DNA from 3 places in the Rossellomorea sp. RS05 genome. Region 3 is predicted to be linked to each of the others. Evidence: a T-box and tRNA genes for the amino acid it is inferred to sense, from the RefSeq annotation. Region 3 holds a T-box; the other regions hold tRNA genes.
What was found. A T-box is a leader RNA that pairs with one kind of tRNA and senses whether it is charged. The one in region 3 lies ahead of thrS (threonine--tRNA ligase), so its partner is inferred to be a tRNA-Thr.
Positions count from the first base shown of each region.

Region 1: it encodes a tRNA-Thr, which carries the amino acid that the T-box ahead of thrS (threonine--tRNA ligase) is inferred to sense. The anticodon was not compared.
Region 2: it encodes a tRNA-Thr, which carries the amino acid that the T-box ahead of thrS (threonine--tRNA ligase) is inferred to sense. The anticodon was not compared.

Region 1 covers NZ_JBDKWY010000018.1:12,480-15,731, forward strand. Annotated here, with positions in the region: gene ABJ225_RS22100 (TcaA NTF2-like domain-containing protein) at 1-288, shown strand, start outside; gene ABJ225_RS22105 (TcaA 3rd/4th domain-containing protein) at 557-778, shown strand; gene ABJ225_RS22110 (TcaA NTF2-like domain-containing protein) at 892-1,227, shown strand; gene ABJ225_RS22115 (hypothetical protein) at 1,364-1,510, shown strand; tRNA gene ABJ225_RS22120 (tRNA-Glu) at 1,703-1,777, shown strand; tRNA gene ABJ225_RS22125 (tRNA-Val) at 1,781-1,856, shown strand; tRNA gene ABJ225_RS22130 (tRNA-Thr) at 1,960-2,035, shown strand; tRNA gene ABJ225_RS22135 (tRNA-Lys) at 2,072-2,147, shown strand; tRNA gene ABJ225_RS22140 (tRNA-Leu) at 2,158-2,242, shown strand; tRNA gene ABJ225_RS22145 (tRNA-Gly) at 2,246-2,320, shown strand; tRNA gene ABJ225_RS22150 (tRNA-Arg) at 2,411-2,487, shown strand; tRNA gene ABJ225_RS22155 (tRNA-Pro) at 2,494-2,570, shown strand; tRNA gene ABJ225_RS22160 (tRNA-Ala) at 2,579-2,654, shown strand; tRNA gene ABJ225_RS22165 (tRNA-Met) at 2,691-2,764, shown strand; tRNA gene ABJ225_RS22170 (tRNA-Ile) at 2,785-2,858, shown strand; tRNA gene ABJ225_RS22175 (tRNA-Ser) at 2,870-2,962, shown strand; tRNA gene ABJ225_RS22180 (tRNA-Met) at 2,986-3,059, shown strand; tRNA gene ABJ225_RS22185 (tRNA-Asp) at 3,220-3,252, shown strand, end outside.
Region 2 covers NZ_JBDKWY010000001.1:42-3,293, reverse strand. Annotated here, with positions in the region: gene ABJ225_RS00100 (carbohydrate ABC transporter permease) at 1-129, opposite strand, end outside; gene ABJ225_RS00095 (alpha/beta hydrolase) at 285-1,037, opposite strand; tRNA gene ABJ225_RS00090 (tRNA-Gly) at 1,167-1,240, opposite strand; tRNA gene ABJ225_RS00085 (tRNA-Leu) at 1,244-1,328, opposite strand; tRNA gene ABJ225_RS00080 (tRNA-Cys) at 1,347-1,420, opposite strand; tRNA gene ABJ225_RS00075 (tRNA-Gly) at 1,430-1,504, opposite strand; tRNA gene ABJ225_RS00070 (tRNA-Gln) at 1,509-1,580, opposite strand; tRNA gene ABJ225_RS00065 (tRNA-His) at 1,622-1,697, opposite strand; tRNA gene ABJ225_RS00060 (tRNA-Trp) at 1,700-1,773, opposite strand; tRNA gene ABJ225_RS00055 (tRNA-Tyr) at 1,782-1,865, opposite strand; tRNA gene ABJ225_RS00050 (tRNA-Thr) at 1,881-1,956, opposite strand; tRNA gene ABJ225_RS00045 (tRNA-Phe) at 1,966-2,041, opposite strand; tRNA gene ABJ225_RS00040 (tRNA-Asp) at 2,070-2,146, opposite strand; tRNA gene ABJ225_RS00035 (tRNA-Met) at 2,247-2,320, opposite strand; tRNA gene ABJ225_RS00030 (tRNA-Val) at 2,412-2,487, opposite strand; tRNA gene ABJ225_RS00025 (tRNA-Glu) at 2,510-2,584, opposite strand; tRNA gene ABJ225_RS00020 (tRNA-Ser) at 2,590-2,682, opposite strand; tRNA gene ABJ225_RS00015 (tRNA-Asn) at 2,689-2,763, opposite strand; rRNA gene rrf (5S ribosomal RNA) at 2,771-2,887, opposite strand; partial or broken rRNA gene ABJ225_RS00005 (23S ribosomal RNA) at 3,184-3,252, opposite strand, start outside.
Region 3 covers NZ_JBDKWY010000003.1:181,924-185,175, forward strand. Annotated here, with positions in the region: gene thrS (threonine--tRNA ligase) at 1-1,618, opposite strand, end outside; T-box leader at 1,702-1,934, opposite strand; gene ytxC (sporulation protein YtxC) at 2,002-2,850, opposite strand; gene dnaI (primosomal protein DnaI) at 3,240-3,252, opposite strand, start outside.

The DNA.
Region 1 (3,252 bases), on a different contig from region 3:
TTCTCCGGTGCCGCAGCATATCATGACCCGGACGGAGAAGCATACGGACAGGCTGAACAGTACGCAGCGGACCTGTTTAAGGCCGGTACAAAAGAAGATGTCATCGATGTGACCGTTGGTGATATCGAAGAGGACGGCGATGCCTACATTGTTCACCTCGAAGACACTTTCAGCATCACGAAATCCGACGGCAGTGAGAATGAGAGTACGTTTGATACGATCTACAAAGTGATATCGACAGATGATGGCTATCAGGTCAATAAGCTGATCGATACGGACCAACAATAGATATGAAATGCATGAAGAAGATGATTCCCCATCCAAGAGGGGATCATCTTTTTTTATGAATCGATCCTCTATCTACCATATTGATAGAAACGATGTGTTGGCCTGAACGAAATTTTAGAAAAAGGCCACGATCAGTGAAGGAAATCACGTTATAAAAGGAGTACTGCCGGGGGAACGGCCGCTCACAGGAACGTTTGACGGAAGCTATTCCATTTTTAAAGAAAAACAAGATATTTCCTTCAATGAAGCCTATGACAATGAACTTGAGGTGAGCATTGATTTTGGAGCGGGATATGTCTATGTCGATGAGTACGATGAAATCAGCGTGCTACTCATTAATGGAAAGAAGCAAGAAAAGCTTCCACATGATACGCCACTCGGCCCATTTGCGACCGATGGTTCTGTCACAGCTACAGGGGAGTTCGAGTATAAAGGAAAACCTATAAGTCTGTCCCGCAGAAGATTCAAACGTCCGGACCTAATTTCCTAACGTTTCAGTATCCTGAGCTTGATGACATTCGCGAAGCAGAGAAAGAAGCTTTAGAACAGGAAGCTATAGAGGCTCTGGAAGCAGAAGAAACGAAGGGAAATACCCGCAGCTTTATAGAAGATTATACGTATGAGAGTGTACATGCGAGGAACGAGGGGGATTTTTGGCTAGTCGAGTACATGCATCATCCCGATGGAGAAGCTTACGCAGAGTCCAGGGATTTTATTGCGTATCTTTATGAAAATGATATAAAGGAGGATATCATTGATTTTAAGGTTATTAGTATAGAAGAAGACGGTAGCGATTACCTTGTCACCACAAAGGAGACCTTCGATATCTACGATTCGTTTGGAGATGTGTCCCGTAAAAGCTACAAGACAACGTATAGGATCACAGATTCTGCCGGCGTCCTGCAGGTATGGGAGCTGATCGAAACCAATGAAATCTAAGGGGGCTGCCCGGTGAAGGCGGGGCAGTATGGTTGCCACATTAAACTTTACATCATTCAAACCCGTCCTTAGCATAATCTTTACATTCCTTTGATAAACTAAAGGCAACAAGATCAACCAACCAGGAGGGATCGCGATGCTTCGTACATTTTTAAGGGAATGGCATAAGTTCTGGTTCTTCACCTTCAATTACCGTCTGGATACGACCCACGACAGCAGTTTGTTGAATAAATATCAGGAAAAATCCAGATATCACGGAGACAAACTTGTACAGCTCTTGTAGCTGTCTTTTTTATTTTTAGAAAACCACCACATTTATATTGTGGAAACACTCCTATATGTGGTATCTTAATCTTCTAGCAGTCAACCGGCTGAGAAAAACGAACTCGTTCGGCGAAATAATTTTGAAAAGAAGTTGACTTCTGCGAAATAAGATGATATAGTAATTCTTGTCCTTAAGAGACGCATACATAACGGCCCATTGGTCAAGCGGTTAAGACACCGCCCTTTCACGGCGGTAACACGGGTTCGAATCCCGTATGGGTCACCATTTGGAGGATTAGCTCAGCTGGGAGAGCATCTGCCTTACAAGCAGAGGGTCGGCGGTTCGATCCCGTCATCCTCCACCATAGTTTTTTCACGAAGCGCAAGCGGAGTGAAAATAACTTACCATAAAGTTCTTAACCTTTGCGCAGATGTTAAGGCGAAGCGAAAAGAACGATTATACACCATGCCGGTGTAGCTCAACTGGTAGAGCAACTGACTTGTAATCAGTAGGTTGGGGGTTCAAGTCCTCTTGCCGGCACCACTTTTGTTCGATTGGTTCGGACAAAGTAAACAGAACGAGCCATTAGCTCAGTTGGTAGAGCATCTGACTTTTAATCAGAGGGTCGAAGGTTCGAATCCTTCATGGCTCACCATTTGCATCATGCGGGTGTGGCGGAATTGGCAGACGCACCAGACTTAGGATCTGGCGCCGCAAGGCGTGGGGGTTCAAGTCCCTTCACCCGCACCATATGCGGAAGTAGTTCAGTGGTAGAACACCACCTTGCCAAGGTGGGGGTCGCGGGTTCGAATCCCGTCTTCCGCTCCATTATTGTTGCCTCGCCGCATTGGCGGACCGACAGAAGCACAGGTTTACAATCCTTCATTGGATTCACTTGATGCAGGATAATAAATACGTGCGCCCGTAGCTCAATTGGATAGAGCGTTTGACTACGGATCAAAAGGTTAGGGGTTCGACTCCTCTCGGGCGCGCCATTATATCGGGAAGTAGCTCAGCTTGGTAGAGCACTTGGTTTGGGACCAAGGGGTCGCAGGTTCGAATCCTGTCTTCCCGACCACTTTCTTTGGGGCCTTAGCTCAGCTGGGAGAGCGCCTGCTTTGCACGCAGGAGGTCAGCGGTTCGATCCCGCTAGGCTCCACCAACGATCCTTTGATCGAACATATAGTTTATTCATCATGGCGGTGTAGCTCAGCTGGCTAGAGCGTACGGTTCATACCCGTGAGGTCGGGGGTTCGATCCCCTCCGCCGCTATTTACATACGGTTATGCTTTGGACCCTTAGCTCAGTTGGTTAGAGCAGACGGCTCATAACCGTCCGGTCGCAGGTTCGAGTCCTGCAGGGTCCATTTATACATACGGAGGAATACCCAAGTCCGGCTGAAGGGATCGGTCTTGAAAACCGACAGGGGTGTCAAAGCCCGCGGGGGTTCGAATCCCCCTTCCTCCTCCATATTTCCTTTCATCTTTTATCGTCGCGGGGTGGAGCAGTTCGGTAGCTCGTCGGGCTCATAACCCGAAGGTCGCAGGTTCAAATCCTGTCCCCGCAATACCATGTTGATCCGAGAGGATCGGGATGTAGTGACAATGATAGCGGATTTGCTATTAAAAGAACATTGATCTTTATTTTCGCTAACGCGAAGTACTAATGATAGCTATTTTGCTATCGCAGTGCATTGATCTTTATTTTCGCTGAAGCGAAAATAAGTTGGTCCGGTAGTTCAGTTGGTTAGAATGCCTGCC
Region 2 (3,252 bases), on a different contig from region 3:
GAAGAACACTAGTGCCGGACCCACGAAGGCACTATAGGTCAATATGTTCTTCCATTTAAGTCCTTTTTTAGGAACAGGCTTCAGCTGTGCTTCTGGCCTGACCGGTCCCGTCTCTATCTTTGGTTCCATCTCTTCTCCCCCTTCGGTCGCGCTTTTTTTCATTATAATGTAAACGCTTACTTTTTATAGTCAACTGAGTTGACATGGATGGGGCACGATATTGACCTCTTTAGGGATCAAAAAAAAGACCCCCGCCTGAGTAAAGCGGGAGTGAGTTATATCTATTATTCACGGTCTAGGGGGAAGTCTCCCATCAATCGGTGGAGCCAGGAGATGCTGAGCTGGAACCACTGTGAGAAATCATCGTCTACCATTGAACGCTGTCCAGCCGATGACAAAGGCTTCCCTAGGGAAAGTCCGTGTACACCATGCTGAAAAATATGAGATTCAAAGGGGACGCCAGCACGGGTGAGGGCCCTTATGAATTCCACCGTATGTTCAACTGGTACAATCCGGTCTTCAAAAGTTGAAAACAAAAAGCTAGGAGGTGTGTTCCCATCAACTTTCTCTTCGAGGGATGGCACCGAGAATGCCAGCACATCCTCAAGGTTTGAAAGAATACAAGGATACCCAAGGATCAGGGCTCTCGGTCTGTAGGTACCCATGGTACCCAGCGAAGCGGCCAGATGCCCCCCAGCGGAAAAGCCGACTACCGCGATACGCTCAGGATCCACTCCTAATTCAGAGGCATGATTCCTGATATAAGCTAAAGCTTCCTCAGCATCCCTGAATGAATCTTCAAACCTCTTGGCTTCTCCTACCGAATAACGTAGGGTGAATGCATGATAGCCTTCTGACAAGTATGCCATGGCTACAGGCTCTGCCTCCCGGTCGGATGTATAGTAATACCCTCCTCCCGGCAGGATCAGAACGGCAGGACGGGTGGTAATGTTTTTCATACGCTTGGTTGTATCCAATAAATAAGCTGTAAGCGTCGATTGCGGGTTGCTGCTCAACTGGATAGATTGAATGTTCATACGTTTTCCCCCTAATGATCTATACGTTATGTCCAGTATATAAGGAGACGGATGGGGTTTCCAGATATTCTCTCCTGCATTACAAAAAAAGACTTCCAACAAATCTGTTGGAAGTCTGAATATGTAAGATGGAGCGGGTGATGGGAATCGAACCCACGACATCAGCTTGGAAGGCTGAGGTTTTACCATTAAACTACACCCGCTTATGGTACCGGTGGCCGGGGTCGAACCGGCACTCCTTACGGAACACGATTTTGAGTCGTGCGCGTCTGCCTATTCCGCCACACCGGCAAGCGTCTAAAAACAATATGGAGGCGGCAACCGGATTTGAACCGGTGATAGAGGTTTTGCAGACCTCTGCCTTACCACTTGGCTATGCCGCCATTTTTCTATGGAGCGGAAGACGGGATTCGAACCCGCGACCCCCACCTTGGCAAGGTGGTGTTCTACCACTGAACTACTTCCGCACTACTGGGCTAGCTGGATTCGAACCAACGCATGTCGCAGTCAAAGTGCGATGCCTTACCGCTTGGCTATAGCCCACTGTTAGTATATGACACACAGAGAAAAATGTGACAAAAATATGGGGCGACTGATGGGAATCGAACCCACGAATGCCGGAACCACAATCCGGTGCGTTAACCACTTCGCCACAATCGCCATGGCAGGGGCAGCAGGAATCGAACCCGCACCAAAGGTTTTGGAGACCTTCGTTCTACCGTTAAACTATGCCCCTGTACTAAATGGTGGAGGGGGGCAGATTCGAACTGCCGAACCCGAAGGAGCGGATTTACAGTCCGCCGCGTTTAGCCACTTCGCTACCCCTCCAGCTAAAAAAATCAGTGGTGCCGGCAAGAGGACTTGAACCCCCAACCTACTGATTACAAGTCAGTTGCTCTACCAGTTGAGCTACACCGGCACAAAAAAATGGTGGCTCAGGACGGAATCGAACCGCCGACACATGGATTTTCAGTCCATTGCTCTACCAACTGAGCTACTGAGCCATTGCATATTTTTATTAAAAATGAAAAATGGCGGTCCGGACGGGACTCGAACCCGCGACCTCCTGCGTGACAGGCAGGCATTCTAACCAACTGAACTACCGGACCAACTTTTTTTCGCATTAGCGAAAATAAAGATCAATGTTCTTTTAATAGCAAATATGCTATCAATGTCACTACATCCCAATCCTCTCGGATCAAAACGGTATTGCGGGGACAGGATTTGAACCTGCGACCTTCGGGTTATGAGCCCGACGAGCTACCGAACTGCTCCACCCCGCGACAATAAAAGTTTGATTCCATTCTTTAACCTGTTAAGTTCAAGAACGCATGGAACGTTATTTTCACTACGCTTCGCTTCGTGAAAAAACAATGGTGGAGGATGACGGGATCGAACCGCCGACCCTCTGCTTGTAAGGCAGATGCTCTCCCAGCTGAGCTAATCCTCCACTGATTCTTTCTGTTTGAAAATGGTGACCCGTACGGGATTCGAACCCGTGTTACCGCCGTGAAAGGGCGGTGTCTTAACCGCTTGACCAACGGGCCTTATATGGCGGAGAGCAAGGGATTTGAACCCTTGAGACAGCTATAAACCGCCTACACGATTTCCAATCGTGCTCCTTCGGCCACTCGGACAGCTCTCCATATAATGGCTCCACAGGCAGGACTCGAACCTGCGACCGATCGGTTAACAGCCGATAGCTCTACCACTGAGCTACTGTGGAATGTACCGCCTGGCGACGTCCTACTCTCGCAGGGGGAGATCCCCCAACTACCATCGGCGCTGAAGAGCTTAACTTCCGTGTTCGGCATGGGAACGGGTGTGACCTCTTCGCCAATGTCACCAGACTATGTGCGTCCTTCAAAAGGACAAGTATTATTATACCGCATCTTCGCGGTAATTTCAAGGTTTTTTTATACTTTATGTATACTTATTCCCTGAAAACTAGATAAAGGGTTGATAGTCAATCATTACCGGCGTATCGTCCAGTCCGGGAGACGCGATGCGCCTGCGCTATTAATCCAGCTCCGGCGGCTAGAGACTCGAGGTCATTTCGGATCCATCAGCCGACGGTAAGGAACACCGTCAACTGCTGGCTCAGAAATGCTTGTCGTCTCTGAACGAGCCGCCTCCGCTTTTTCATTTGGTTAAGTCCTCGATCGATTAGTATCAGTCAGCTCCATGTGTCGCCACACTTCCACCTCTGACCTAT
Region 3 (3,252 bases):
CCCCTTTGTACTCTTCGATGAGGAAGGCCACAAAGCGTTCCATTGTCGAGACGACACCGCGGTGGATAACGACCGGACGATGTTGCTTCCCGTCTTCCCCCACATAAGTGAGATCGAAACGTTCCGGAAGAAGGAAGTCCAACTGGACAGTGGAAAGGGTCTCTTCTTTGCCGAGGGCAGTCTTCACTTGAACGTCAAGCTTCGGTCCGTAGAAAGCCGCTTCCCCTTCTGCTTCGAAATAGTCGATTTCCAGCTCATCCATGGCTTCTTTCAGCATGCCTTGAGCCTTGTTCCACATCTCGTCGTCATCGAAGTATTTCTCTTTGTCTTCCGGATCGCGGTAAGACAGGCGGAAGGAATACTCGTTGATATCGAAGTCTTTATATACTTCCTGTACAAGATGGACCACACGCTTGAATTCATCCTTTATCTGATCCGGGCGGACGAAGATATGGGCATCATTCAACGTCATGCCACGTACACGCTGGAGGCCAGAGAGGGCACCGGACATTTCATAGCGGTGCATGAGACCCAATTCCGCGATACGGATCGGCAACTCCCGGTAGCTGTGGATGCTATTTTTATAAATCATCATATGATGTGGGCAGTTCATCGGACGGAGAACAAGATCTTCGTTGTCCATCTCCATGATCGGGAACATATCTTCCTGGTAGTGATCCCAGTGACCGCTTGTTTTGTAAAGCTCGACGCTTGCGAGTGCCGGAGTATACACGTGGTTGTAGCCCAGGCGCTCCTCTTTATCCACGATATAACGTTCGACGATGCGGCGGACGGTTGCCCCTTTCGGAAGCCACATCGGCAGACCCTGACCGACCTTTTGGGACGTCATGAACAGATCCAGTTCCTTCCCGATTTTACGGTGATCGCGTTCCTTCGCTTCTTCAAGCAGGCGGAGATGCTCTTCCAGGTCTTCTTTCTTGAAGAAAGCTGTACCATAGATCCGCTGCAGCATTTTGTTGTCGCTGTTTCCGCGCCAGTAGGCACCTGCGATGCTGAGGAGTTTGAACTCCTTGATCTTGTTGGTCGACGGGATGTGGATCCCGCGGCAAAGGTCGAAGAATTCGCCTTGTTCGTAGATGGATACCTGCTCCCCTTCAGGGATGGCTTCAAGAAGCTCGAGCTTATATTCATCGCCGACTTCCTCATAAATGCGCTGGGCTTCATCACGGCTTACCTCTTTACGGATGACCTCGAGGTTTTCACCGGTGATCTTTTTCATTTCCTTTTCGATCAAAGGAAGATCTTCAGGTGTGAAGGTATGCTCGGAATCGACATCATAGTAGAATCCACCTTCGATGACCGGTCCGATGCCGAGTTTCGTTTCGGGATACAGGCGTTTGATCGCCTGAGCCATCAAGTGGGCTGTACTGTGGCGCAGGATTTCCAGGGCGTCTTCACCTGGTGGAGTGATGATTTCGATGCTTCCATCGCTTTCAATTCCTGTCCGGAGATCAATCAGATTCCCATTCACTTTCCCTGCCAATGCCTTTTTCTTCAGACCTGGTGAGATCGAGGCTGCGATTTCCTCTGTTGTTGTCCCTTTTGGGAACTCCTTCACATTCCCATCAGGGAACTGCATTTTCACTACTTCTGACATAGCATATCACTCCTTTTATGATTCATCATTGGCCAAGAATCGGCCGAATAAAAAACAAAAAACCCCGTCTCTCCGTAAATATACGAAGGGACGAGGTTGCACTCGCGGTTCCACCCAACTTTTCATCCCCATCACGGGAATGACTTCATTGTCTTGATAACGACGTTTCGCCGTCGATGACTACTGGGGATATCCCCGTTCGCAATCGAAGTTCAGAGGTGGTCAATTCATCCTTGCTGATAGGAAGCTTGCAGCCATTCGGCTTCCCTCTCTGTAATCCCGTCCGGAAGATTGTTGTCCTCATCATAACCTGTTTGTATGCACTTAGTATGTAGGTATTATAATCGGTTATGTCCGGAAAAGCAAGAGGGCGCCATCCTATCTTATTCGTTGGCAAGATCCAGGGGGATGCACGGATCGGGGAAGTAGCTGACCGGAAGGATATCCAGTCTGTCTTCAAATATATTTCTCAGGGTGGTGACGATTTTCTCCTCTTCCGTTCCATATACAAAAATGCTTTTCGGTGCAAGCGACAGCAACGGAGCGATGGTGGAGGAATCTACATACAGGGGGTGCTGAAAGAACAATCGTTTATCGATGGCGTTCATCAGCTCTTCCTTCGTCACTTCCGTATAGTGGCCATCGAAAAAACGGAAGCCTGTCCTCGAAGGATACAAGTGGATGGTATCGGTCCTCTCTCCCCTGATGGCGAGATACTCCCTCAGCATCTGGATGAACACTTGATATTCCTGCTCCATCTTGTACTCATCAATGGCAAGTCCGAGCATCTCCCTCCATTTATCATGGAGGTTCTTCAACCTGAATGTCGCAAAGGAATCGAACGTGACAGGTGCCGGATGGCAGAGGAGGTTCTGAACTTCTCCCAACACGAGCCCACTCTCATCCCAGTCGGTCAAGAATTCCGTCAGTTCCGGTCGTTCCCCGCTCCTCATTTCTGAAATGATGGCGCAGATCTGGTCCACTTCCTCCGGATCATTGTAATAATAATCCGCTTTAAGGGTCTCTTCCGTCCACCCCTTCCACATCTCGTTGATGATGAAGGTCGTCAGGCTTGTTCCAAGACTGATTCTATCACGGTCGGTCTTCACTTCTATCGAAATTGCATAGTGGCTGCATCTTTGAATCTGCGTTTCCTTTATCCAGGATGGTGCGCACAGATGCTTCTGACATCGCAGTGCATCAGCCTTTCGTCTGAAAATCAATTCTACCAATCGATCCCGCCTCCTTAAAGCCATTTCCCTGCTTTATGTATATGGAGGGCCTGGCCAATTTAGAAGTGGGGGGCGAATAAATTTACAGGACGCGTCCGGGTCGGGCACGTTTTCGGGACCCTGCAAAGGAGGTCTGGACAACACGAAAAGGGATTATTTCATGACGAAGGCAATCCATGTAGGTTCTTACTGCTTCTCATCGTTCCCTTGCGAGATGGGTTATCCGTGATCGTACTCGGCCTGCATGCTGCTCTTTCCTCAGGAGTCTTCCGATCAAACGCAGGTACCTATGGAATCATTGGACAAATGAAAAACCCGAATCCAATTGCCTTATCACAGGCAATTGGATTCGGGTTTCGCTACACGTTTTCCCTAGCCACTCATGTATCCTATTCCCGTCTG